One region of the Paenibacillus sp. FSL H7-0323 genome, then DNA from elsewhere that is predicted to be linked to it. Evidence: riboswitches for the same ligand, from Rfam matches in the RefSeq annotation. Region 1 holds a riboswitch; the other holds the start of a gene.
What was found. Region 1 has a riboswitch for glycine ahead of gcvT (glycine cleavage system aminomethyltransferase GcvT). Riboswitches for the same ligand answer to the same signal wherever they lie in the genome.

Region 1 (12,743 bases):
ATATAAAAGGGGGATTTTTTTTAATTTCTCCTTTTACTGGTACCATAATCTCAAAATCCACCATCTCTATGCCATTATTTCGGGATACAGAATGAGTAGAAGTGATTAAAGGACCATTCTTTTGGAGGTTATAGTTGTTTAGTGAAAGGATAAATTCGTTTAGTTTATGATGTAAACAACTGGAAGGAATAGTGTTGCGATATGAGACTAAATTAAAATACTGGAATGTTTGTTTTTCATTAATTTTATACAATTCCACTGTGTTATCTCCTTAGAGGTTTCTTTTTTCTATGACTTAAGGCACATTGAATAGAAGAGAGTGTAAGGATAATTATTAATAATAAATGGGGCATCTAGCGGTTATTTAAGTTCTACAAATGTAATTATGGTCCTTATAACAAAGTTTGAAAATATCCCCCATTGGATATTTACTAATATGAATAAATATGTTAATAGCTGGTTGAATCTTCAATGTTTAAGTATATAATGGTATCATTTTACATTATAAATGATGGAAATCAGGAGGAGTTGGAATTGACAGTAACATACGATCAGACAAAACTTTGGTGTTCAGCTGAAGATCTAAAAAAGGAACAAATGGATTCTATCTCTTCATTGGGTAAAGTCAAAAGTTCAAAGGCCCCACAAAGAACGAGTGCGCACTCTTTTGAGGAGATTGGCCAGGAATCTATTTATCACGAGGCAATGATTCTTTCCCTACATAACGAGATGATTAAAATTAGTAAGTATATATCGGTAGATTTTGCGGCTTTTCTAACAGATGATATGGGGGGAATTCTCGATCTGTATTTCTCTTCAGTACATATAAAAGAAGAATTTGATAAGGCAGGAATAAGAGTTGGGAAGAGTTTTGCCAAACAGGATTTCGGGCTAAATGGTGTTTCACTTTCTATGGAAATGAATTCTATTGGAGTAGTTAAAGGGAGCGAACATACGAATTCTATATTTTCTAATTGGAACTGTGTATGTTCTCCTCTCTACTCAGATGGTGTTATAAGAGGCTATGTAGATATTTCTTTCTACAAAGGACTGCAAATCGAATTTGCTATTCCATTTATGCAACAGATAGCTGAAAACGTTACCGAGAAATGGATGTGGAGTAACCCTGAGATGCAGTTACTTAGACTAGAGTTTAGTTTTGAACAATTCAACTTGACTGCCCGAGAAAAAGAGGTGGCTCAAATGTGGTTATGTGAAAAAAGTGCATTGCGTATTTCTAACGAGTTGGGAATTAGTGAAGGTACAGTTAGAAATGTAGTGAAGAGCATATATAACAAAATGAATGTAACTGACCGTTGGCAGTTCACTAAGAAACTTTCATTTAATCCCGTACATAATCCAGAACTTCTGTATGTAAAATAGCATTTTTTAATATGAGAAAAGGAGACCACGTGTTAAGTGGTCTCCTTTATTTAGTGCGCCCAGCCGATAGTTATGGATTTCGTCCGAAAAGACAAGGGCATGATGCGGTAAGGAAAGCCAGAGCATTCATGAAAGAGGGATATCGATTCGTAGTCGATCTAGACTTGGAGAAATTCTTTGATCGCGTCAACCATGACCGACTGATGATGAAGATTTCGGCTAAAGTGAAGGACAAGAAAGTTCTCCTGCTGATTCGTAAATATCCTCAGTCAGGTGTTATGGAGAACGGGCTAGTAAATACGACAACAGAAGGGACACCGCAAGGTGGTCCACTCAGTCCGTTGTTATCTAACATCGTTTTGGACAAGCTCGACAAGGAACTCGGGAAAAGTGGACACCGCTTCGTCCGTTATGCGGACGACTGTAACATCTATGTAAAAACACTAAGAGCAGGAGAGCGAGTGAAGGCATCCGTCACCAGATTCATTGAGACAAGACTAAAACTAAAGGTGAACCAAGCGAAGAGTGCGGTGGACCGCCCATGGAGACGGAAATTTCTTGGGTTTTGCTTTAGTAGCGATAAAGAGCCCAAGGTGAGGATAGCAAAACAGTCCTTGCAGAAAGCGAAGGCTCGAATTCGGGAGATAACGTCCCGGAAGAAAGCGATGCGAACGGAAGAGCGAATCCAGGAGCTCAATCGATACTTGATGGGATGGCACGGATATTTCTCGCTGGCGGATACGCCAAGTGCCTTTAAAGCGATGGATATGTGGATTCGAAGGAGATTGCGAATGTGTCTCTGGAAGCAATGGAAGAACCCGAGAACCAAAGTCAAAAGGCTTATATCCTTAGGCGTGCCTAAGGATATAAGCCTTTTGAGTGGGGAAATACTCGGAAAGGGTATTGGCGAATTGCAGGGAGTCCAAATCTGCAACGTGCATTGAATAACCAATATTGGGAATCCAATGGATTAAAGAGTGTATTGGACAGATACAACTCCTTACGGAATACCGCCGTATACCGAACGGTACGTACGGTGGTGTGAGAGGCCGGGGGCTCGCCGCCCCCTCCTACTCGATTTATTATTGAAATATTAACCGCAAGAACAATTCAAAACCGGCTTACGCGCAGCCTGTGTCTCATCCAAACGGCTAATCTCTGTAGTATGCGGTGCGTTGATTACGATTTCCGGTGTCTCCTGTGCTTCTTTAACGATCTGAATCATCGTATCGATGAAACCGTCTAGCGTTTCTTTACTTTCGGTTTCCGTCGGCTCGATCATCATGCATTCCTCAACAGTCAGAGGGAAGTACACGGTTGGCGGGTGGTAGCCGAAGTCGAGCAATCGTTTAGCAACGTCTAAGGTGCGCACGCCATATTGCTTGAGGTTTTTGCCGGACATAACGAATTCATGCTTACATACACCCGGATATGGGATTTCAAAATACGGCGCCAGACGGTGCATCATATAGTTCGCATTCAGCACAGCATTTTCGGATACCTCACGCAGTCCGTCTGGACCATAGGTGCGGATATAGGCATAGGCACGAACCAGAATACCAAAGTTTCCATAAAAAGCTTTCACGCGTCCAATAGATTCAGGACCACCGAAGTGAAGTGAGAAGCTGCTATCTTCATTCTTCACCACAGTAGGTTGTGGTAGGAATGGAATCAAGATGGATTTTACGCCGACTGGTCCGGCTCCAGGGCCGCCACCGCCATGTGGGGTGCTCATTGTCTTATGCAAGTTCAGATGCACAACGTCAAAGCCCATGTCGCCAGGTCGGGTAATGCCCATAATGGCATTGGAGTTGGCTCCATCGTAATAGAGTAAGCCCCCTGCTTCATGCACGATCTCAGCAATCTCGACGATTTGGGTCTCGAACAAGCCGAGTGTGCTTGGGTTAGTCAGCATTAGTGCGGCTGTGTCGCTACCGACGGCTGCCTTCAGTGCTTCAAGATCGACCATTCCTTTATCTGTGGAAGGGATCGTGATCGTTTCAAGTCCTGCTGCTGAGGCACTAGCAGGATTGGTTCCGTGCGAGGAATCCGGCACGATAACCTTAGTGCGGGTCTCGCCGCGACTTTCATGGTAGGCGCGGATCATCATGAGGCCGGTCCATTCACCATGCGCACCTGCGGCAGGCTGTAAGGATACAGCATCCATGCCCGTCAGCGCGGACAGATCATTTTGCAGGGTATACATTAATTCCAGTGCGCCTTGAATACTTTCTTCCGGTTGGTAGGGATGAATTTTGGCGAAGCCGGAGAAGCGGGCAACATCTTCGTTAATCTTCGGATTGTATTTCATCGTGCATGAACCGAGTGGATAGAAGCCATTGTCTACACCAAAGTTACGACGTGAAAGAGAAGTGTAGTGGCGAATGACATCCACTTCCGATACTTCTGGAAGTACGACGGGTTCGCTACGGAGTAAACCTGATGGAATCAGAGACTCCAAGGTTTCTTCCTGTGGTACATCGCATAGTGGCAAAGAATAGGCCGAACGGCCGGGACGGCTTAATTCAAAAATTAGACTTTGCTCCGGTTTCATAAACAGCCCTCCAGTGCGCTAGCGAATTGGTCGATTTCGGTTTTGCTTCTTTTTTCCGTTACGGCAACCAGCATATGTCCAGCAAGTTCAGGATAATCACGACCCAGATCATAACCGCCGAGATAACCGTCCTTCAGCAGCTTAGAATTAATAGCGGTCACGCTGCTGCCTTCAGGAAGCTTCACAACAAATTCGTTAAAGAATGGGGAGGAGAAGGCAAGTTCAGCACCTGTTAGTCCGCTAAGTTTATTAGCAGCGTAATGGCTTTTGCGAATATTTAGTTCGCCTACGTCACGCATGCCTTCTTTGCCCATAACGGACAAGTAGACGGATGCGCAGAGAGCCAGCAGTGCCTGATTGGAGCAGATATTCGATGTCGCTTTTTCACGACGAATATGCTGTTCACGCGCTTGAAGTGTAAGAACGAAGCCACGTTTACCGTTACGGTCTACCGTTTGGCCAACGATCCGGCCTGGCATGCGGCGCATCAGGTGATCAGCTACGGCAAAGAATCCGCAAGTTGGACCCCCGAGAGAAGCTGGAATACCGAGTGGCTGAGCATCACCGACTACGATGTCGGCTCCAAGTTTGCCCGGAGTTTCAAGTACACCAAGAGCTATTGGGTTGGCGCTGACTACAAGAAGACCTTTAACCGCGTGAATCAGCGGCTCAACCGAGCGAAGATCCTCAATGCTGCCGAAGAAGTTAGGCGATTGCACCAGTACTGCGGCAGTATCACCATCGATAGCTTCAGCAAGTTTAGCTTGATCGGTAACACCGTCTTTATAGTCAATCTCCACCACCTCCAGACCCCAAGCATTAGCCGAAGTACGTAGCACTTGGCGAGCCTCAGGATGAACGGTACGGGAGACGATTAATTTTTTGCGTTTGGTAGCACCAGCCGCGAGAACCGCTGCTTCGGATAAAGCTGTAGCGCCATCATACATACTGGCATTGGCAACTTTCATACCGGTTAGTTCGCAAATGTAGGATTGGAATTCGAAGATCGCTTGCAGCTCACCTTGGCTGATCTCCGGTTGATAAGGAGTGTAGGCAGTGTAGAATTCAGAACGGGAAATGACATGGTTGATGACCACAGGGATGTGATGATCGTATAATCCGGCGCCGAGGAAGCTGGCGTGAGAATCAAAGTCGGCATTTTGGTCAGCCAAACCTTTCATGTGGCGCAGCAGGGCGTATTCATCGAGTGGTTCAGACATCGGCATAGTGCCTTGGTAACGTACCGCTTCAGGAATATCGGAGAACAGCTCATCTATAGACTGAATCCCGACGGTCTCCATCATCTCTACGCGGTCCTGTTCTGTCATGGGCAGATAACGGTGCTTCATTAAGGTTTCACTCCTTGGCTTTTTTAAAATATAAGAAAGTACAATTTTCACGCTATACTTTATCCTTCTATTTCTCGCTTAAAAGCTCACCGTCCTTATATGGACGCTAAAGGCGTTTATACTTGTAAAAAGGGGCCTTAATCACTACAGCCTTAAGCTGCTTACCGCGTATCTCCACGTAAACCTCTGTGCCTATTTCACTGTAAGCAGCATCAATCAAAGCCAACCCCAGGTTACGTTTCAGCGTAGGGGACTGCGTTCCGGTTGTGACCTCACCAATCTTAACCCCATCTGCCCAAACAGGATAATGGGAGCGTGGAATGCCTCGATCAATCATTTCTAGGCCGACAAGGCGACGGGGAATGCCAGCTTCTTTTTGCTGTATTAGTGCATCGCGTCCGATAAAGTCTATTTTGTCCAGCTTCACGAAGAACTGTACTCCTGCTTCAAGCGGGGTGATGTCAGCAGATAGCTCCTGACCGTACAATGGTAATTTCGCCTCAAAACGCAGGGTATCCCGTGCACCCAGTCCAGCAGGTGTTAATCCGTGGGGCGCGCCTGCTGCAAGCAGTCCGTTCCATAACGTTTCTGCACCTTCCAGCGGAGCGTAAATCTCGAAGCCATCTTCACCGGTATAACCCGTACGGGAGATAAGTACCTCTACACCGCAAACGGTAGCGCGTTCGATGAAATGGAAAGACTTGAGTGCTGAAATAGGGGCATCAGTAACTTCCGCGAGAATGGTCTCTGCCAGAGGACCCTGCAAGGCGAGCAAAAGCGTCTCGTCAGAGACATTAGTGAGCGTGACTTCGCCGAATTCAGAGGTCAAATGCTCTTGCAGCCACTGGAAGTCCTTGTCGATGTTGGAGGCATTAACGACGAGCATATAACGCCCTTCGCTTAGGCGATACACGAGTAGATCGTCGACAACTCCGCCATTTGGATAACAGAGCAGCGTATATTGTGCCGCACCATCCGTGAGGCGGCTGACATCATTGGTTGTCATTTTTTGCAAAAAGGCTTCTGCACCGCTCCCAATCACCATGAATTCACCCATATGCGAGACATCGAACAGCCCAGCCTGCTGGCGAACGGCTTCGTGCTCTTTCACGATACCTGTAAACTGTACTGGCAGCTCCCAGCCACCGAAGTCAATGCACCTGGACTCCGCATAAGCGGAATAGAGATCATAAAAAGGTGTTCTTCTCAAAGCATCCATGTCGTCACTCCCCTTGATCTGATTACATACGAAAAAAGGACAGGCAGAAGCAATCATGCATAAATGCACAAATCGCTTTCTGCTCTGTCCGTTGTACCTGAGAGTTACCCTGCCGTAACTAGCTTGCAGGTTTCCCCGTTGGTGATCTGACGCATCTAGCCTTGCGTCTGATGCTCTCCAGAGATACGTCCGACAAAGGTCCTTTTGCCTGAGAGATTCACCCCTGTTAGGGCTTACTCCTTCGGCGCCGTCTTCAAGTGAGACAGTCTCTCCCTATGCCATCATCCGCAATTATATTTCTTCGAGAAACGGTTATTGTCTATAAAAAGACGACAACGTCATTTCTTCTTGTATGTCTCCATTAAACGGGTATAGTCGGGCGCTGTCAACAAGAAAACGTCGAAAAAATGACAAATTTAAATTTCCTGTTAGTAATATTGACATTGTGAGCCGGGATAACTTAGGCTATAACTAAATTTAGAACTCCAAATTGGAAATGAGGCGGCTTGAAATGAGTGAAGTATTAGACAACCTTCTTTACAGCGAAGAGCATGAATGGGCACAGCAAGTAGAAGGACGAGTAGTACGTGTTGGGATTACGGACCATGCTCAGCATTTATTAGGCGACATCGTATTTGTTGAGTTTCCTGAGGTAGGATCGACCATTTCGGCCGGTGACAGCGTAGGCAGTATCGAATCCGTTAAGACGGTATCGGAGTTGTATTCGCCCGTCTCTGGGACGGTTACCAAGGTGAATGATGGATTAGAAGCTAGTCCGGAGCTTATCAATGATCAGCCGTATGGCGGGGGTTGGATTTTTGAGATTGAAGTTGATGGAGAGTATGCTGATGCTGTAAAAGGTCTGTTAGATGCAGCTGGTTATAGCGCGTTAGTTGCTGAATAATTGGAAATCGGGGACGGAAAATAGTCTGATCAAGTGTGATATTTTTAGCAGCAAGTTTCTGTGATTCGGGGACTTGCTGTTTGTGTTTCTTATGTGGATTGTGCGAGTATTCGTAAACCCAATCGAGTGGTTTGAGGGTCTAGTGGAGTATGGAATTAGGGAAAACCTCCCTCATTTTAGACGATTATAGCGTGAGAGTTAGGGTTTTAGGGAATTCCTCCCTATCATCTCGGTAAAACCACTATTTCAGACTAAAAAGAGTAATAATCAGGGAGAAATTCCCTCATTCCGCGATTGGATACGATAATAGGTGAATAATCAGGGAGGTTTTCCCTAATTAAATTGGATGAAGTCCCTTGTAAGCTCAATGTGGTAATTGCAAAGGCCCCTGCCGCCGAACTTAGCTCTGAGCGCAAGCAACTATATTTTATTCCACCTCTTGAAGCTGTCGAAGTACAATGATCTCTACGCGTCGATTTTTCTGTTTGCCTGCTACCGTAGTATTATCTGCTGTTGGTCGGGTATCGGCATAACCTGCATATTGAAAAGTGTCCGGGTTCAGTCCTTCATTATCTAAGAAAAAGCGCAGCACAGAAAGCGCGCGAGCACCCGATAGCTCCCAATTGTCGTTATAACGTGAAGCTGATGACACTGGTGTATTATCCGTATGTCCTTCAATGCTGATCGTTGCTCCGATATCTTTGAATAAGCCAGACAACTGCTGAAGAGCAGGAAGGGCTGGTGACTTCACATCTGCTTTACCCACATCAAAAAGAAAACGGTCGCTGAGCGTGATTTCTATGCCCTGCGGTTTGTCGGCTACAAATATTTGTTCACCGAGTTTATTCTCCTCCACATAGTGGGTGATCACACCCATTAACTCAGCAAGCTTCGCCTCTTGTTCTCGAAAAGCCAACTCCCGTGCTGAAGGTGTTTCATTCTCCGTTTGTTCATCAGAACCGTCATTTGGTTTTGCAGTTGCGTTCGCATTCCCATCTGTACTCTCTGGTTTGTTGTCAGGGGTCTTTCCAGCATCTAAAATACCATCCCCGCCTTCAAGAACAGTGCTGCTCGACTTGAAAGTCTGGGATAAAGAGCCGGTCACGATATTATATTTGTCAGTGTCCAGGCTGCTCATCGCATACAATATAACGAAAAATATAAGTAAAAGTGTAATTAGATCAGCGTAAGTAATCATCCAACGATCACGGCTTTCTCGATTCTCTACCCGCCGTTTGCGCCGGTCTCTTTGTCTCATATAAAACCTCTTGCTTCTGCACGGTCATCTGTGGTGGTGTCTGAAATGAAGGAGTTCAGTTTTTTACGCACCAGCAGCGGATGATCCCCGTTCTGTAGAGAAAGAATGCCTACTAGCAGCATCTCCATGCTATGCAGCTCACTTTGGCTGCGGGATTTGATTTTGGAAGCAATGGGTAAAAATATTAGATTAGCGATGGCTACTCCGTACAGTGTTGCAGTGAACGCTACTGCGATAGAGGTACCTAGATTTGATGGGTCCGTAAGGTTGCCCAGTACCCTAATGAGTCCCATAACTGTACCGATGATCCCCATCGTTGGAGCATATCCGCCAGCGGCTTCAAAAATCTTGGCGTAGCTTTCATGCTTCAATTCTTTCGCATCCATTTCCAATTCCAAAATCTGTATTACCTGCTCAGGGTCAGTGCCATCGACGATAAGCAACAGTCCTTCGCGTGTAAAAGGATCAGGATGCAGTTCCGCTTGTTTTTCGAGCATTAAAACGCCGCCGCGGCGGGCCACTGTGGCCATTGCGATAAGCTCTTCTGCTTTCTCTTCATCACGTTCAGGATTGCGGCCAAAAGCCATGCGCAGAGCGGCGGGAATGGAGCGTAGCTTAGCTGCCGGGAAGCTGATCATTACGGCGGCAATCGTACCTCCAAATACAATCAAAGCTGCATTAAGCTGCAGCAGTCCGGAAAGGCTTCCGCCTTCCCAGAGGTAGCCGCCGATTAGCGCAGCCAGTCCGGCCACTAGGCCGATTATTGCGGTAATATCCATGCTTCAAGCTCCTAACATTTCTGTGTATTATGGTTTGCATCGATCTAAGCAACACTGTATAATGAACGGGAACACATATTCTTATCTTCCATATTTTTTACTGTCGTATGGAGAGAGAAGATTCAGACAACAATTATAATATATTAATCTAGTTTAGACGATAGAGGGGAGACGGGCAAATGAGTGATATTGTCGTCAGTACGAAGACTTTTGAATTGGAGTCCGAGTATACACCCCAGGGCGATCAGCCTCATGCCATAGATGAATTACTACAAGGCATCCGGCAGGGTAAGAAGCACCAGACGCTGCTGGGAGCGACAGGTACAGGGAAGACCTTTACTGTCGCGCAAGTTATTTCCAAATTAAATCGCCCCACGCTGGTTATTGCGCATAACAAGACACTGGCTGCCCAGCTGGCAAGTGAGTTTAAGGAGTTTTTCCCGAATAATTCGGTAGACTATTTCGTCAGCTACTACGACTATTACCAACCAGAGGCGTATATTCCCTCCTCCGATACTTATATTGAGAAAGATTCCAGTATTAACGAAGAGATTGATAAACTTCGCCACTCCGCGACAAGCTCCTTGTTCGAACGGCGTGACGTTATTATTGTAGCGAGTGTGTCTTGTATTTACGGTCTCGGTTCACCAATGGAATACGGAAGCTTGCTGTTGTCCTTGCGGGTTGGGATGGAGAAACCGCGCAATGAGATTCTGAGCAGACTGGTGGATATTCAATACCAGCGCAATGATATCAATTTTGTACGCGGAACATTCCGCGTACGTGGTGATGTGGTTGAGATCTTCCCAGCCTCTCAGGGTGAACATGCGATTCGTGTTGAATTGTTTGGGGATGAGATTGAGCGGATCACTGAAATAGATGTTTTAACGGGCGAATTGATCGGTGAACGCGATCATGTCGCCATTTTTCCGGCTTCTCACTTTGTTACCAAGGAAGAAACGATGCGTGTAGCAATAGTCAATATTGAACGGGAGCTAGAAGAGCGGCTGACCGTGCTTCGTGACGCAGGCAAGCTTCTGGAAGCGCAACGTTTGGAACAACGGACACGTTACGACATTGAAATGATGAAGGAAGTGGGTTTCTGTTCGGGGATCGAGAACTATTCCGGGCCACTAACCTTCAGGGAACCGGGAGCAACTCCATATACGTTAATGGATTATTTTCCTGATGATATGTTAATCGTCGTAGATGAATCCCATGTTACCCTTCCGCAAATTCGGGCGATGTATAACGGTGACCGGGCGCGTAAAACAGTGTTGGTAGAGCATGGTTTCCGTCTGCCTTCTGCACTGGATAACCGTCCGCTTCAGTTCGAAGAGTTCGAAGATAAAGTAAACCAGATCATTTACGTTTCCGCGACACCTGGACCTTATGAAATGGAACACTGCGAAACTATGGTGCAGCAGATTATCCGTCCGACTGGTCTATTGGATCCAATCATCGAGGTCCGTCCTACAGAAGGTCAGATTGATGATCTGATTAGCGAAATCCGTGACCGGGTTGAACGCGATGAACGTGTACTCGTTACCACTTTGACGAAGAAGATGTCGGAGGATCTGACAGACTACTTTAAGGAAATCGGGATTAAGGTTCGTTATATGCACTCTGACATCAAGACGCTGGAACGGATGGCGATCTTGCGGGATCTTCGTCTCGGTACGTTCCATGTACTGGTAGGGATTAACCTCCTGAGAGAAGGTCTCGACTTACCGGAGGTATCTTTAGTTGCAATTCTCGATGCCGATAAAGAAGGGTTCCTTCGTTCCGAACGTTCACTAATTCAGACGATTGGCCGTGCGGCTCGTAACTCTGAGGGTCGTGTAATCATGTATGGTGATCGGATCACTGATTCGATGGAGAAGGCGATGAGCGAAACATCGCGCCGTCGCGCCATTCAGATTGCCCATAATGAGAAACATGGCATCACCCCAACCACTATTAATAAAAAAGTGCGTGACATCATCGAGGCAACGAAGGTTGCTGAGTCTAAAGCTGATTATCTCACAGGTGTTGGTGGCAAGATGAATAAGAAAGAAAAACAAAGTCTGATCCAGCGTCTGGAAGCTGAAATGAAGGACGCTGCCAAGAACCTGCAATTCGAACGCGCGGCAGAGCTACGCGACGCATTGCTGGAGCTTCGGGCTGAGTAATAAACTATTAATGTATCACCGATATTTAAAATAGGTATTGAACGGTGCTGTCCTAGACCGTTCTTTTTGAATCAATAGAGGGTCGCGTATCCCGCGATGTTTATGACACTTATGCGTATTCGCAGGGACAGCACCATGCAATGAACTTGGCACTTATGCGTATCCCGCAGGGACAGCACCATGCAACGTTTATGACAGTTGCATGTACCTGTCTTTAGTTAGTGCGCTAACGTCCAAGCGGTCCCGTAGGGATAAGCGCTCTGAGCATTGTAGTCACTAAGTTACGTCCCACCATACTCCTTCTCCAGAAAATGCGGGTGTCCAGAGGGTGCAACCCTTGGGGCCCTCCCTTGGAAGGGAGGGTTTGGGAGGGATCGAAAGGCTTTGAAAAGGCTTTGAGAATATTTTGAAATAAAGTTGAAATAGTTTTTTTAAAAGGAGAGGTTCCGTTGGCGAACGAAAATATTGTAATTAAAGGCGCGAGGGCGCACAATCTCAAAAACATCGATGTGACGATTCCACGTGACCGTTTCGTCGTGCTGACGGGACTTAGCGGCTCAGGTAAATCATCGCTTGCATTTGATACGATTTATGCTGAAGGACAACGGCGTTATGTTGAATCTTTGTCGGCTTATGCACGTCAGTTTTTGGGACAAATGGAGAAACCAGATGTGGATTCGATTGATGGTTTGTCCCCGGCGATATCTATAGATCAGAAGACAACAAGCCGGAACCCACGCTCCACGGTAGGTACAGTTACGGAGATTTATGACTATTTGCGGCTGCTCTTTGCACGTATTGGTCATCCCCATTGCCCAGAGCATGGCATTGAGATTACCTCCCAGACCGTTGAACAGATGGTAGACCGGATTATGCAGTATCCAGAGAAAACTCGGTTACAGATCCTGGCGCCAATCATTTCAGGACGTAAAGGTGAGCATAAAGGACTTTTCACAGATATCTCTAAGCAAGGCTTCGTACGTGTGCGTGTGGACGGGGAGCTAAGAGATCTGTCAGAGGATATTGAACTAGAAAAGAATAAAAAACATACAATAGAAGTTGTGGTAGACCGGATCGTTGTTAAAGACGATGTGGAGACCCGGCTGACGGATTCACTGGAGACGGC
Region 2 (12,743 bases), 440 kb from region 1:
GTGGATTCCTCGAATTCCGGAATCTCCAACAAACCTTTTCCTGATCGATTTGTATTGACCGTAACTCTTGGCTTAAACGGTATGGATGAACCGTTTGTTCTCCAAATTCCTGCGCGGAAGGCTACGATTAATAAAATTTCCACACCTGACATACGCGCACAAGTTGGAGGATGGAGTTTGATCCTGAAAAAGCTGGAATATAGTCCATTAACGACACGCCTGTCGCTCATGCTGGAACAGGATACAGACGAAGATCATACAGCATTGAGTTTAGTGGGCTTTGAAGTAAAGGATCAACAAGGACAGGTGCTGAAAGATATTTCACAGAAAGTCCTCTCGACTTCCAATAGGTCACTTAATGTCGATTTGCTTACTGAGCCATTTGAGAAACACCCTAATATGCTCACAATCCGTGGCTATCTTTATGAGTTTGAGAACCCACAAAGTAAGAATGGAGCATTTAAAACAGACAGTTCTGGAAACCCAGTGAAGCATTATATTGACGGTCTAGAGATAAACGTGCTAGTTAAATAAAAATTAAGGAGCTTGATAATATCATGAAAAAAATGACTAAGAAGATGTCTGTAATTTTAAGTGCTGCTGTATGCCTAGGAGCGTTGGGAATGCCAGCTTTAACCCAAGCATCCAGTGCCCAACCCGCTGTTGAAGCTTCCCTGAATACAACAAAAGTGGCCGATTCACACGATCAGCTTACTTTAAAGGGCAATGCGCAGTTTGATGGTAACTATATTAAGATCGACCTGAGCCGTGAGGGATCGCTATTTTCAGGAATGCTCGCAGGAGTAACTTTAAATGATAAAGGTGAGCCCTATCTTGCAGAAGGTACTATTGTGGGAATAGACGCTAAGCTCACTCAACCAGGAGGCATTGATTTAAAAACACCACGCTGGATCAGTGACGGTGATGCCAACAAGGCGGTTGTTGTATTGCAGACCGGATGGTTAACTGAGCAACAAAAGGCAAACCTGGCTTCCTCTGAATTGAGTATCCATGTGAAGCTTAACGGAATCGATGAACCGTATGTACTTAAATTTTCTCTCAAGCAAGCAGGATTAGTGCATAACATTCAGCTGCCTGCTATAAAGAAAGACAACCAATTTGAAATCAAAACCACCCGTGTTGCTGCGGGAGAGACTTCTGTGCGTATCGCTTTAGCGGTTAAAGGGGTTGCCACCCAAGCACAGGCTTTAGGATATGACATTTATGATAATCTGGGAAATGAATTAGAATTTATTGCAAGGGATTCTGTTGCAGCAACTCAAAATACGGTTTCTGAAGATTTATTGTTCGAAGCACCTAGCTCAGCGGCAGAATATCTGATTATCAGACCGTATCAAGCCGTATTTGAAAAAGGCAACACCGGGGCTTATAAAGTAGATGCCAAAGGCAATGTAGTTAAAAATTACAACAAGCAATTGGAGATCAAAATCCCTCTGAAGTAACTTTTAGCGCAGCAAATATAAACATATTTACTAGGAAAGGGGATTACCTCTCCGGCCGAAGGCTTGAGGTAATCCCCTTCTTTCAATGGAAAGAATGTTCCGTTTTACTGGTCATTTATAGCTAAAAAGCGGATAGTAGCTGTTGTCCCCTTACCTTCAGAACTACTATAATAAATTTCCCCGCCGTACTTTTCTACGATATTAAAGCAAATCATTAATCCTAAGCCTGTTCCATTACTTTTTAATGAATAAAAAGGAGTCCCTAGCGACTTAACCTCAGCTTCCGACATCCCGCTTCCTTCATCGATGATTGTTATCTCAATAAAATTATTGTTCCTATTCGCCATAATAGAGACAGATTTACCAACATCCGAAGCCTCTAAAGCATTTTTTATTATATTAATAAGCAGCTGCTTAAATTCAATTTTATTAATAGAGATCATGCAGTCTTCTTCTACATAGGTAACAATTTGATTATCAGATAACATTGCGTAGGAATGGAGCAATCCTGTGACACTCTCAATAACATCCTTCACATCTACTTTTTCTAGTTTTTGTTCTCCATTTGGCTTTGAAAGGGTTAGAAATTGCGAGATAATCTGTTCTACTGTGTTCAATTCATCAATCATTAATTTAAATTTTCTTTTCATAGGATCATCAAATGAAGGATCCTCATCAAAAAACTGCAAAAAACCTCTAACCACTGTCACTGGATTTCTAATTTCATGCGCAACGGCAGCTGTCAATTGTCCAACCATCTTTAAACGCTCAGATTGCTGTAATTGTTCATAATAAAGCTGCTGTTTTTTCATCCGTTTAAATGATATTTGAAAAATGAAAAATAATAACACTTGAACCGCTATTATATTAATGAAATTCCCTAGAATATCATAATGTAAATATGTATATAGATCCCCTCTATCAATCAAGAGGATATAGCCAAATGTAATTACCATCAGTATTCCATTTATAATGAAGGAAAAATAAAACAATTTTAAATCAAAAAATAGAATAGAGAGTGCAGGAATAAGACAAATGAGGATATAGGTAGTCCAAGTTTGAGGATATAAAAAGAATAGCGTATAAAAATACGCAAATCCAAATAGAATGATAATCTTTCTAAAAGTATGTGTCTCATGCTTAGGGTAAATCCATAAACAAACCGTTAGAAACGCCACACATAAAAAATGAATGATATAACCAAAATCAATTCCATCTAACTCTAGAGTAGATAGTATTAATCCAGACATCATAAGAACGATGATCATTAACATTAATATGTAATAGGTTTTTCGATTCACCCGACTGTAGAACTCTCTCATGAATTCACCACTTTTAAATTGATTGTCGAAATAAGAATTATATCAGCTGAAATAGTAATAAACAATAACTGAAAAAACCAGTAAACTCAATACCCCATTTAATTTCTGAAACTAGTAATTATTGCTATAATTAATGTATTCACTTTAGTTCTGATATCTAAAGCATTAGGATGGTGTACCCTATGGTATTTGCATTTTTATTTATATTCGCTATGTACGCGGCAACTAACTATTACATTGCGAGAAAGATTTTTAAATGGTTACAACATATATTTCCACATATAAACGGGATCATATATGGAGTCATCTACAGCTTATGTGCGTTATCAATCATTATTAATTTACTATTGTCTTCTTCAGCTATGACGACCAATTCAAATATTGTTAATTTTATTGGTCAATTCGGGGACTATTGGATGGGTATCTACTTCTATTTGTTCTTGCTTTTGATCCTTTCAGATGTAATCTTACTAATTAGTAAATGGATCAAGGTCCTCCCTTCTCCTATACCAGCACGTGTTATTTTTCATACAAGGTCCATAGTATTAATTCTAGTCATAGGATTGGTGTCCTATGGGATTTATAATGCAAATCATTTAAAAGAAGTCACCTATCCGCTCCAAATACATAAAAACACTTCATTAGATCAGTTAAATATCGTCCTGATCAGCGACTTACATTTAGGCTACGTAAATGATGTAAAGTTTATTGAAGACGTTGTTGATCGTATTAATGGACTACAGCCGGATATAGTGTTGATGACAGGAGATATATTTAATGGTAACTACTATGCGCTCTCTAACCCTTCCAAAGGAATAGAGTTATTAAGTACTATTCAGTCAACCTATGGAGTTTATGCTTGTTTAGGTAACCATGATGCAGGACGCTCATACGATGAGATCGTGAACTTTATAGATAAGAGTAATATCAAACTTCTAAATGATGAGCATGTCGTTATTGATAATCAATTCGTTGTTGTTGGCAGAAGGGATTCATCACCGATTGGTAATCAAGGGAACCCTCGAGCAATTACTTCAGAAGTGATGAGTGACATTGATACAAATATGCCCGTTATCGTAATGGATCATCAACCAACCAATAGGATTGAATACGCAGATGACGTTGATTTGATACTTAGCGGACATACGCATCAAGGACAAGTATTCCCTGCAAATCTGATCACCAATGCTATGTTTACAGTAGATTATGGCCACTATCAGAAGAATCCTAACAGCCCTCACGTCATCGTTACATCTGGTGCAGGGACTTGGGGACCGCCATTACGAATTGGCACGAATAGTGAGATAGCACAAATCAAAGTTGATTTTAAATAGACGATAATTTTAGACTGATTAAAAAACATGGAAGAATATCCCGATAGCATACACAAGTTCGAAAAAGAGCATCGACCACATTAATGAGAAAATCCACCACCGTATGCGGTGGTGGATTTCTATGTCTGCCTATCCAACTGTAATATCAGCAAGCACCCTCATCGACTAATCATGCCGGATCTCCGTGTTAGTCCGAATACCTTCGAGACGTGCTCTTGGATCAGGCGTTATTCTTTCCCTCTTTCTTCTATTTATCGAATACAAAACAAATAATAATATAAACCATAAAGGCGTCAACAATAAGGCCGGACGAGTTTCATCAGCAAATAGCATAATTATGAGTATGATTGCAAACAAAGCTAGAACAACATAATTCACAAAGGGTGTAAACGGTGCTTTGAATTTTGATTTGGCCTGCAATTCCGGCTTCGTCTTTTTATATCGCAAATGGCAAATTAGAACGACGCCCCAAACCCAGATGAAACAAATGGCACTAATTGTTGTCACGATGCCAAAAGCCGTCTCCGGAATCAGCTTACTCAACAAAGCGCCTACAGATAAGACAAGCGTGGATATGAATAAAGCATTACTTGGTACATGATTTTTATTAAGCTTTGCAAAGTTGGCTGGAGCCTGGTCATTTCTGCTTAGATTGTATAGAATCCGGCTTGTTGAGAACATCCCGCTATTACAAGCGGACGCAGCTGAAGTTAATACAACGAAGTTAATAACCCCCGCGGCAATCGGAATCCCCACTAAACTAAATGTTTTAACAAAAGGACTTTCTGCCGGGTTTAGTTCTGTCCAAGCGTTGATGCATAATAAGGCAATAATAGCACCCACGTAGAAAAATAGAATTCGTAAAGGTATTTTATTAATCGCCGATGGGATAGTTTTTTCTGGATTGGAGGTCTCTGCTGCCGATACGCCTACCAATTCCACACCCACAAAAGCAAACACAACCATTTGAAATGAAAGCAGGAACCCTGAAATCCCGTTTGGAAATACTCCCCCATGTGCCCAAATATTACTGAGCGCAACCGTTCCGGTAGTTGTTTTGAATCCAATCACCAGTAAGACTACCCCGATAGCAATCAATGCGAGAATAGTGATTACCTTAATTAAAGCAAACCAAAATTCCAATTCGCCAAAGCTTTTTACCGTTAATAAATTGAGCCCTAATAAAATAATCAAACAAATGACTGCGGGTATCCATTGCGGGATATCAAACCAATATTGTACATAGACCCCAACAGCTATAATATCGGCCATAGCCGTCATGATCCAACAAAACCAATAGGTCCATCCAGTTACAAACGCCGCCCGCGGTCCAAGATAGTCTTCGGCAATGTCTGTAAAAGATTGATAACCTGCTTTAGACAACAGAAGTTCTCCTAATGCCCTCATCACAAAAAAAATAGCGATACCCACGATTAAATAAGCAAAAATGATGGATGGTCCTGCCAGCTGTATAGCTTTACCTGATCCTAAAAATAATCCGGTACCGATGGTTCCACCAATCGCAATGAGCTGAACATGCCGATTCTCTAAATCTCTCTTTAATTCTTGTGCTGCCATTTCAAACTCCCCCTTATGTGAAAAAATGTACAAGTAAAAATGATAACAAAAAAGAGATTGGATACGCTCCAATCTCTTAGGTCTAAGAATAATAAATAAAATACATTCCTTTATTCTGACGATGATCAGAATAACAAATGAATTATCTAGTACTCTTCTGTCCTTTTGCCTGAGATTGTGAACCCTTCGGCGCCGGGGGAATCCCCCACGGTCTCTCCAGAAGCTGCTCCTGCTATAGTGTGATCCATAGCAATCATAGCTTGCGAATTATTTAATTGTTATGCCGCTAACTTCATTTTTAATATTTTTCAATACTAATCATTGTCAAATATTTTGTCAATAACATTAATTACCGCTGGATTTAAACACATAATACGGATTTTTAATAAAAATGCGAGAAATTAATAGCCTAAACGAGGGTAAAATGCTCGTTTTTAAAAGCTTCTCCTCTAATTGCGATTTACTTTAAGACCCAAAAGATTACTATTTGGAGTACGTATTTCATTTAGCTTTTGAAAGCGTTTTATTAGAGGAGTACAGGTAGCTTGTTATGCATGGCAACTAAGTGAGGGGGAATTTATTTGAGACAAAAAACAAGCAATAGGTTTATGAGCGCACTCAAAAAAGACGGGCTTCTTTATATGATGGCACTGCCCGGCATATTAGCGCTGTTGGCCTTTTCCTACTTGCCAATGGCAGGGTCGATTTTAGTGTTTAAGGAATATCGCTTTGACGGAGGTATTTTTAACAGCCCATGGGCAGATCCCATCTTTAAAAACTTTCAATTTTTCTTTAACAATTTTGATACTGCAATGCGGGCGACATTTAATACGATAATGTTCAATATTTTATTTTTTGTATTTGGCACCATCTTCGCGGTAGCGATTGCTATTATGCTCAATGAAATTTCTAGTCGCCGATTCGTCAAAGTTAATCAAAGCATTATGTTTTTTCCGTTTTTTATGTCTTGGATGGTTATTGGCTCCATTCTAAATGCAATTTTGAATAATGAAACAGGCTTTCTAAATCAGATTATTAAAAGCATCACCGGTTCAACTTATGATTTTTATGCTACGCCGTGGATTTGGATTCCGATTCTGGTCATTGTGGTGATTTGGCAAAGTACAGGTTATAACTCCATTATTTATTTTGGTGTGTTGACTGGCTTTGATTCCTCCATGTATGAAGCCGCCGAGGTAGATGGCGCCAGTAAACTTCAGCAAATTTTTAAAATTACAATTCCTATGCTTAAACCGACCATCATTATTTTGTTTCTATTATCGGTCGGCAATATGCTGCGCGGTAACCTAAATATGATTATCGGCTTGACGAATATGAACCCGATTTTGTTACCCTTCACGGATCTGATCGATGTATTTGTTTATCGCAGCGGCGTAAGAAATGGTGAGATGGCGTTTGCGTCGGCGATTTCGTTATATCAATCTGTTTTTGGCTTCTTCCTTGTTATTATCGCTAACAAGATTACAAGCTGGTACGACAAAGATTCCACATTATTTTAAGGGGGTGTCTATTTGAAACGATCAAATGCTGATAAGTTAACTAATATAGCCTTTTATGTCTGCTCAGCAATATTTGCACTATTCTGCTTGTTCCCGATTGTTTTAGCGATTTCCGGTTCACTGTCTGATGAAATGGCGATCACTATGCAAGGTTTTTCGATTATTCCACGTCATTTCTCATTGGATACTTACCGTTATGTATTTTCCAATCTTGATTTTATGATCTTAAAAGCCTACAAGATAACATTGTTTACGACAATATTTGGCACACTACTATCGGTGTCGATAACAGCATGCTTTGCCTACGTCATTTCCGTAAAAGATTTTAAGCACCGTAATAAACTGGCGTTCTTCGCTTACTTTACTCTGCTGTTTAACAGCGGTATGTTGCCGTGGTATTTAGTGACCACACAATTTTTCGGCCTGAAGGATTCGTTGGCAGCATTGATTTTGCCTTATTCAATAAATGTATTCAATATGTATCTGCTACGTAATTTCTTCAAGTCCATCCCACATGAATTGCTGGAAAGTGCACAAATTGACGGCGCTGGTCATGGGCGGATTTTTATGCAAATGATGCTGCCGTTAGCCAAACCGGGGCTTGTTACGATCTCATTATTTTATGCACTGCAATATTGGAATGACTTCTATTTACCATTAATGCTCAATAATAATCCCGAGCTATATACGATGCAATACATCTTGTACAAAATGATGGCCAATATTCAATACCTTGCAGCCAATCCAAGTGGCACCATGGCAGGCCATGTTATTCTGCCCTCGCAAACGATTAAGATGGCAATTACCTGTATTGCGATTGGTCCGATTATCTTGCTGTATCCCTTTGTACAAAAGTACTTTGTTAAGGGCGTTACTGTTGGCGCTGTAAAAGGATAATAAGAAAAAACAATAGTAGTTAGGCCTATTTGAATTTTAGTAGGCTAAATATAAATTTGGGAGAGTGTACTTATGGGCAAATCGAGAAAAGGGTTCACCTTACTGCTTGCATCTTTACTGCTGGCGGGACTTTTAAGCGGATGCGGCGGCAAGTCGCAAGGGGACGAAGCTGGTAGCAACAATAGCAATAATGGCAGTGGCGATCAGCCGACCAAAGCAACGTTAGTGCTTTACGGGGAGCAGTCAAAACGTATGGCTGATTTTGCGAAAAATGAGTTTCATGACAAGGTTCTGCAAGCGATTAACGTCGATGTAAGTATTCAATATTTACCGTGGACCGAGTATGCAACTGGTAAAACCGAGCTAATGCTATCATCCGGCGAAAAATTCGCCACATATACCGATACTGCATTTATGGCAAAATCCGTTGCCAAGGGCTATTATGCTGATTTGACTGAAGCTGCTGAAAAATATGCTGGCGATTTAAAAAAGAATACGGGCGGCGATGAAGCGTTTGACATCTGGAAGGTCAACGGAAAGCAATATGCATTACCTTTCGGCAATAAACCAAATGCTGGAGAAAATTATGTGATTATTGCACGAGAGGATCTGCTGCAAGAAGTCGGTATGACCGATTTGAAAACCGTTGAGGATGTTGAGCAATTTTACAAATTGGCAAAGCAAAAATATCCTGATATGATTGGCTCAGGACGCGGCTGGAGCTTGAATATCTTCAATGGCTCGATTAATTCAAACATTAATATTTATCAGCCGTATAGCTTTATTATGACCGATGGCAACAAGCCGGAAGATCCGACTGTCTACAGCTTTTATGAATCGGATGAATACAAACAAATGGCGGATATCGCCCGCAGATGGAATAAAGAAGGTCTTATCCCAAGCTACGCCTTGTCAAATCCTGCACAAGCAGATTCATCGTTTTTTGCAGGCAAAGCCTTATTCGGCATGGGTGCAAGCTATCGCGTATTTGAGTATATGGATGCCATACGCAAAGCTAACCCTAATGCGGTGTTCAAAAACTACTATTTAGGTGATCCTGCGAAAAAACCACTAATGTCACGCGGCACATATTCTACAGCGTTTGCAGTTGGGGCTAATGTAAAGGGTGCTGAACTTGAGGGTTACGTGAAGTTAATTAACTTACTGCAAAGCAGTCAAGAATGGACAGACTTTATTCTGTATGGCGTTGAAGGCAAAGATTATAACCTAACTGCTGATGGACAGATTGAGTTTATTAATCAAGATACATTGTTCGACACTTGGTTGCCTGATAACATTCATTTTACAAGATTTAGAGATTATATTACTGAAGAACAAATCAGTACGTATCAAAATTGGAACGAAGGCTCGATACTACAAAAAGATATTGGCTTCTCCTTCAACATGGAGCCCGTAAAAACGGAATACGCTCAAATGCAAGCCGTAGAACAAGAATATATACAACCCATATCACAAGGTTTTAAAGACTATGACTCCAATATTGACACTGCCTTGAAAAAGCTGCGTGATGCCGGTTTAGAAAAATTTATTGCTGAATATCAAAAACAATTTAGTGAGTTCATTTCCAGCAAAAAAGCAACTAATTAAGCTTATATGACTATCGGAATAGCCTGATTCATCAACTCACAATTAGGCTATTCCTTCATAATTTCATATAAGGAGGGAATGAAGCTATTGAAGCTGTTGAATCCAGGCAAACAATTTGTAAGTAAATATGCCAATAGATGGCGCAAAAGCTTTAAGTTCAAAGTCTATATGAACTTTTTATCCATTTCTATTATTACTGTAATTATTATCAATGTTGCGGCCTTCCAATATTTTAATGTTTATATGAAAAATCAAATTAATGACATGTTGCGAAATAAGCTGGAAAATATCAGTACCGTATACAACAGCAAACTAGATCAATACCGTCGCCTGACAGAGCTTATTAATAAAATGCCCAAATCTATTTCTTACATTTATGACTATGAAAACACCAGCGTATTGGACGCGATAGAGATAAGCAATAACTTACACCCGATTTTGAATGCGAACGAATCCGTCAACTCCATTTTCTTTTTTAATCAGGATGACATTATTTATGAACTGGATGACTACTATCTTAATCGAAATGAAAAACAAAATATTTTAAAGCAAGTACTGCAATCTAAGACGGATCGTTATCCTATTCCGATTACATTAGCAGATGGCAGCCAGCGACTCGTATTTTTTCAAACCTCGCGCACAGCCTTATACGGCACTAGTCAAAGTGGTATTATCATAGTCTCCAATACGGAAACATTACGTAAGAGCATTCTTTCCAGCTATGAAGATCAGTCTGACAGTATATTAATCGTAGATAATCAAACAAGCCAAATTATAACTGAACAAAATAATAATTATCCCATAGCACCAACTACACTAAATGAAATAGCGCATGCCACAGATGGCTATAACAGCTATTCATCAAAAAATAAGGGTAAAGATGAAGATATAGTAATTTCCTATGTAAATAATGGGCATGAAGGATACAGTATCGTTTCCGTCATGGATTATCAAAGCAGTATTGAACAATTACTTAAGGCTAGAAATGCGATTATTATCTTTTCCATCTTCATTATTTTCATTGCGCTATTATTAAGTTATGTGTTCACTAATAAAGTTTACAAGCCAGTTAATCATATGCTGCTCAATATTTATACAGCCTTCAGAAACTCGGAGCAGGATGATGAAGAGGAGCAAGAACATGGAAATCATTATGATGAGATACAAACAGCATCACTGACAATATCGAAAGCGCTTTCTAAAATGAGTGCCTTGGAATCACGGCACAGCAGCAATGAATTTATAGATTTTCTTCAAAAGCGTAACTATAGTCAACAAAATGCAGACCCGCAACTGCCGCGAGAACTGAAAAGCCTGCAAGAAAAGCTAGGAGATCAAGGACATTATCGCGTTATCAGTGTAGAAGTTACTGCACCTTCTGCTCTAGATCTCGATTATAATCTCTTACTTCTTTTGCAAAATGTCGGGCAACAAATATGGAGCCGGGAAATAGATTATAAAGCCTATCCGATAAGCAGCAATCAGTTCATTCTAATTGTCAGCGAAGGACGGTCGGGTATTTTACTAAACGATCTGCAAGTTGTGGCGCAATACGCTGAACAAATGATTCATAAGCTTGCCGAGAACTATAAAGTTCATATCACTATAGGCATTTCACAAATAGCATATAACTTGCAGCAATTACCGGATTCCTATGAACAAGTCCAACATTTGATAAGAAATAAATTGTTTTGCTACAAGCAGTCGTACTTTATCTTTGACACCTTTACACCAAGTAGTCTATCCAAAGGGCAAGCGAATGAGTTGACACAGAAGATTTTGGAGCTAATTAAAAGCAACCAATTGCAAACGATCCCTCTTGAAAATATAGAAGCTTTACTTGAGCTTGTGAAAAATATTGAATATGAAGCAGGTTTAAGTTATTTAGCCAATTTGCTTGCTGATGCTGCTATGCTAGCGCATAACTCCATAGTAGAAAATAAGGAATACCGTAGCATCTATCTGGATGTCTATGTGAAGCTGCAAAGCTGCAATAATATTGATGAGCTTAGTACCCTGCTAAAAACAATGCTCGACAGTGCTTGTTTAGAGTTAAGAACTTCCCGTTCATTAACGGTGCAAAACAACATTATGAAGGCGATCGAGTATATCCATGAGCATATTAACGATAATACGCTATCCATTGATGCCCTTGCTGAAAAATACAATATGAGCTCATCGTACTTTAGCAAACTGTTCAACAGCTATACGCAGAAGACCTTTCCAGATTATATAAATCAATTAAGACTGCAAAGAGCCGCAGCTCTACTGGTGGAGAAGAAAGATTTCAATATTAACGACATTGCCAGCGAAGTTGGCTTTAATAGTAGTTCTTATTTTGCTGCTGCCTTTAAGAAGAAATATGGGCTGTCACCGTCGCAATACAGGATCAATTATCTTGATGTTACTGCAGAATCAGCTGGAGAATGACACATAGAACATGGCGGCGAACCATCTCCAAAAAAACCTAAAAAGGCACCCGAAGGGGGCCTTTTAGGTTTGGAATACACGTTGTATTAGTGGCTTGTCAGCCAAGCCGCCAACTCTTCTGTCTGACTCAGAATAGCTATTGGGTCCCAGTAGCCGGAGCGATCGCTTGTCCAAAGAAATACGTGATCATTTTTGACTGCTGGCAGTGCGCCCCAGATCAGGTCGGCTTTAAGTTCATCCAGCTTTTTCGAGTCGGAGGTAAGAATAATATAGTCACCGGCATACTTTGGTAAGACCTCAGCAGAGAATGAAGCCCAGCCCGGATCGGCCATTTCGGCGGCGATATCCGCAGGAGGCTTAAATCCCAATCCATTATAGATTGGTTGTCCACCTTTGCCGAAGTCTGTTCCGACGGCCATCAAGCTGTTTTCAGACCATTCAATAATGGAAAATGTGCTATCTGCAGGCACAACCTTCAATACGCTCTCCTTGGCATTGGCCATACGGCTGTCATAGTCTGCAAGCCAGGTTTTGGCCTTATCTTCTTCACTAAGCAGCTCACCGAAATAACCCACTTCCTCATGTACCGTT

Region 2: linked by a shared signal. The riboswitch ahead of MHH89_RS21605 (amino acid permease) and the one ahead of gcvT (glycine cleavage system aminomethyltransferase GcvT) in region 1 are both predicted to bind glycine.

The regions. Positions count from the first base shown of each region.
Region 1 is NZ_JBBODB010000001.1:4,334,565-4,347,307, reverse strand. Features, by position in the region: gene MHH89_RS19760 (hypothetical protein) at 1-259, opposite strand, end outside; gene MHH89_RS19755 (helix-turn-helix transcriptional regulator) at 535-1,383, shown strand; partial or broken gene MHH89_RS19750 (reverse transcriptase domain-containing protein) at 1,452-2,428, shown strand; gene gcvPB (aminomethyl-transferring glycine dehydrogenase subunit GcvPB) at 2,477-3,937, opposite strand; gene gcvPA (aminomethyl-transferring glycine dehydrogenase subunit GcvPA) at 3,934-5,286, opposite strand; gene gcvT (glycine cleavage system aminomethyltransferase GcvT) at 5,393-6,505, opposite strand; glycine riboswitch at 6,692-6,790, opposite strand; gene gcvH (glycine cleavage system protein GcvH) at 7,017-7,409, shown strand; gene MHH89_RS19725 (flagellar motor protein MotB) at 7,837-8,667, opposite strand; gene MHH89_RS19720 (flagellar motor protein) at 8,664-9,446, opposite strand; gene uvrB (excinuclease ABC subunit UvrB) at 9,626-11,617, shown strand; gene uvrA (excinuclease ABC subunit UvrA) at 12,067-12,743, shown strand, end outside.
Region 2 is NZ_JBBODB010000001.1:4,777,601-4,790,343, forward strand. Features, by position in the region: gene MHH89_RS21585 (DUF4179 domain-containing protein) at 1-534, shown strand, start outside; gene MHH89_RS21590 (DUF5643 domain-containing protein) at 558-1,463, shown strand; gene MHH89_RS21595 (HAMP domain-containing sensor histidine kinase) at 1,568-2,785, opposite strand; gene MHH89_RS21600 (metallophosphoesterase) at 2,968-4,119, shown strand; gene MHH89_RS21605 (amino acid permease) at 4,285-5,697, opposite strand; glycine riboswitch at 5,845-5,927, opposite strand; gene MHH89_RS21610 (ABC transporter permease subunit) at 6,279-7,217, shown strand; gene MHH89_RS21615 (carbohydrate ABC transporter permease) at 7,230-8,114, shown strand; gene MHH89_RS21620 (DUF3502 domain-containing protein) at 8,187-9,722, shown strand; gene MHH89_RS21625 (AraC family transcriptional regulator) at 9,801-12,152, shown strand; gene MHH89_RS21630 (AraC family transcriptional regulator) at 12,239-12,743, opposite strand, start outside.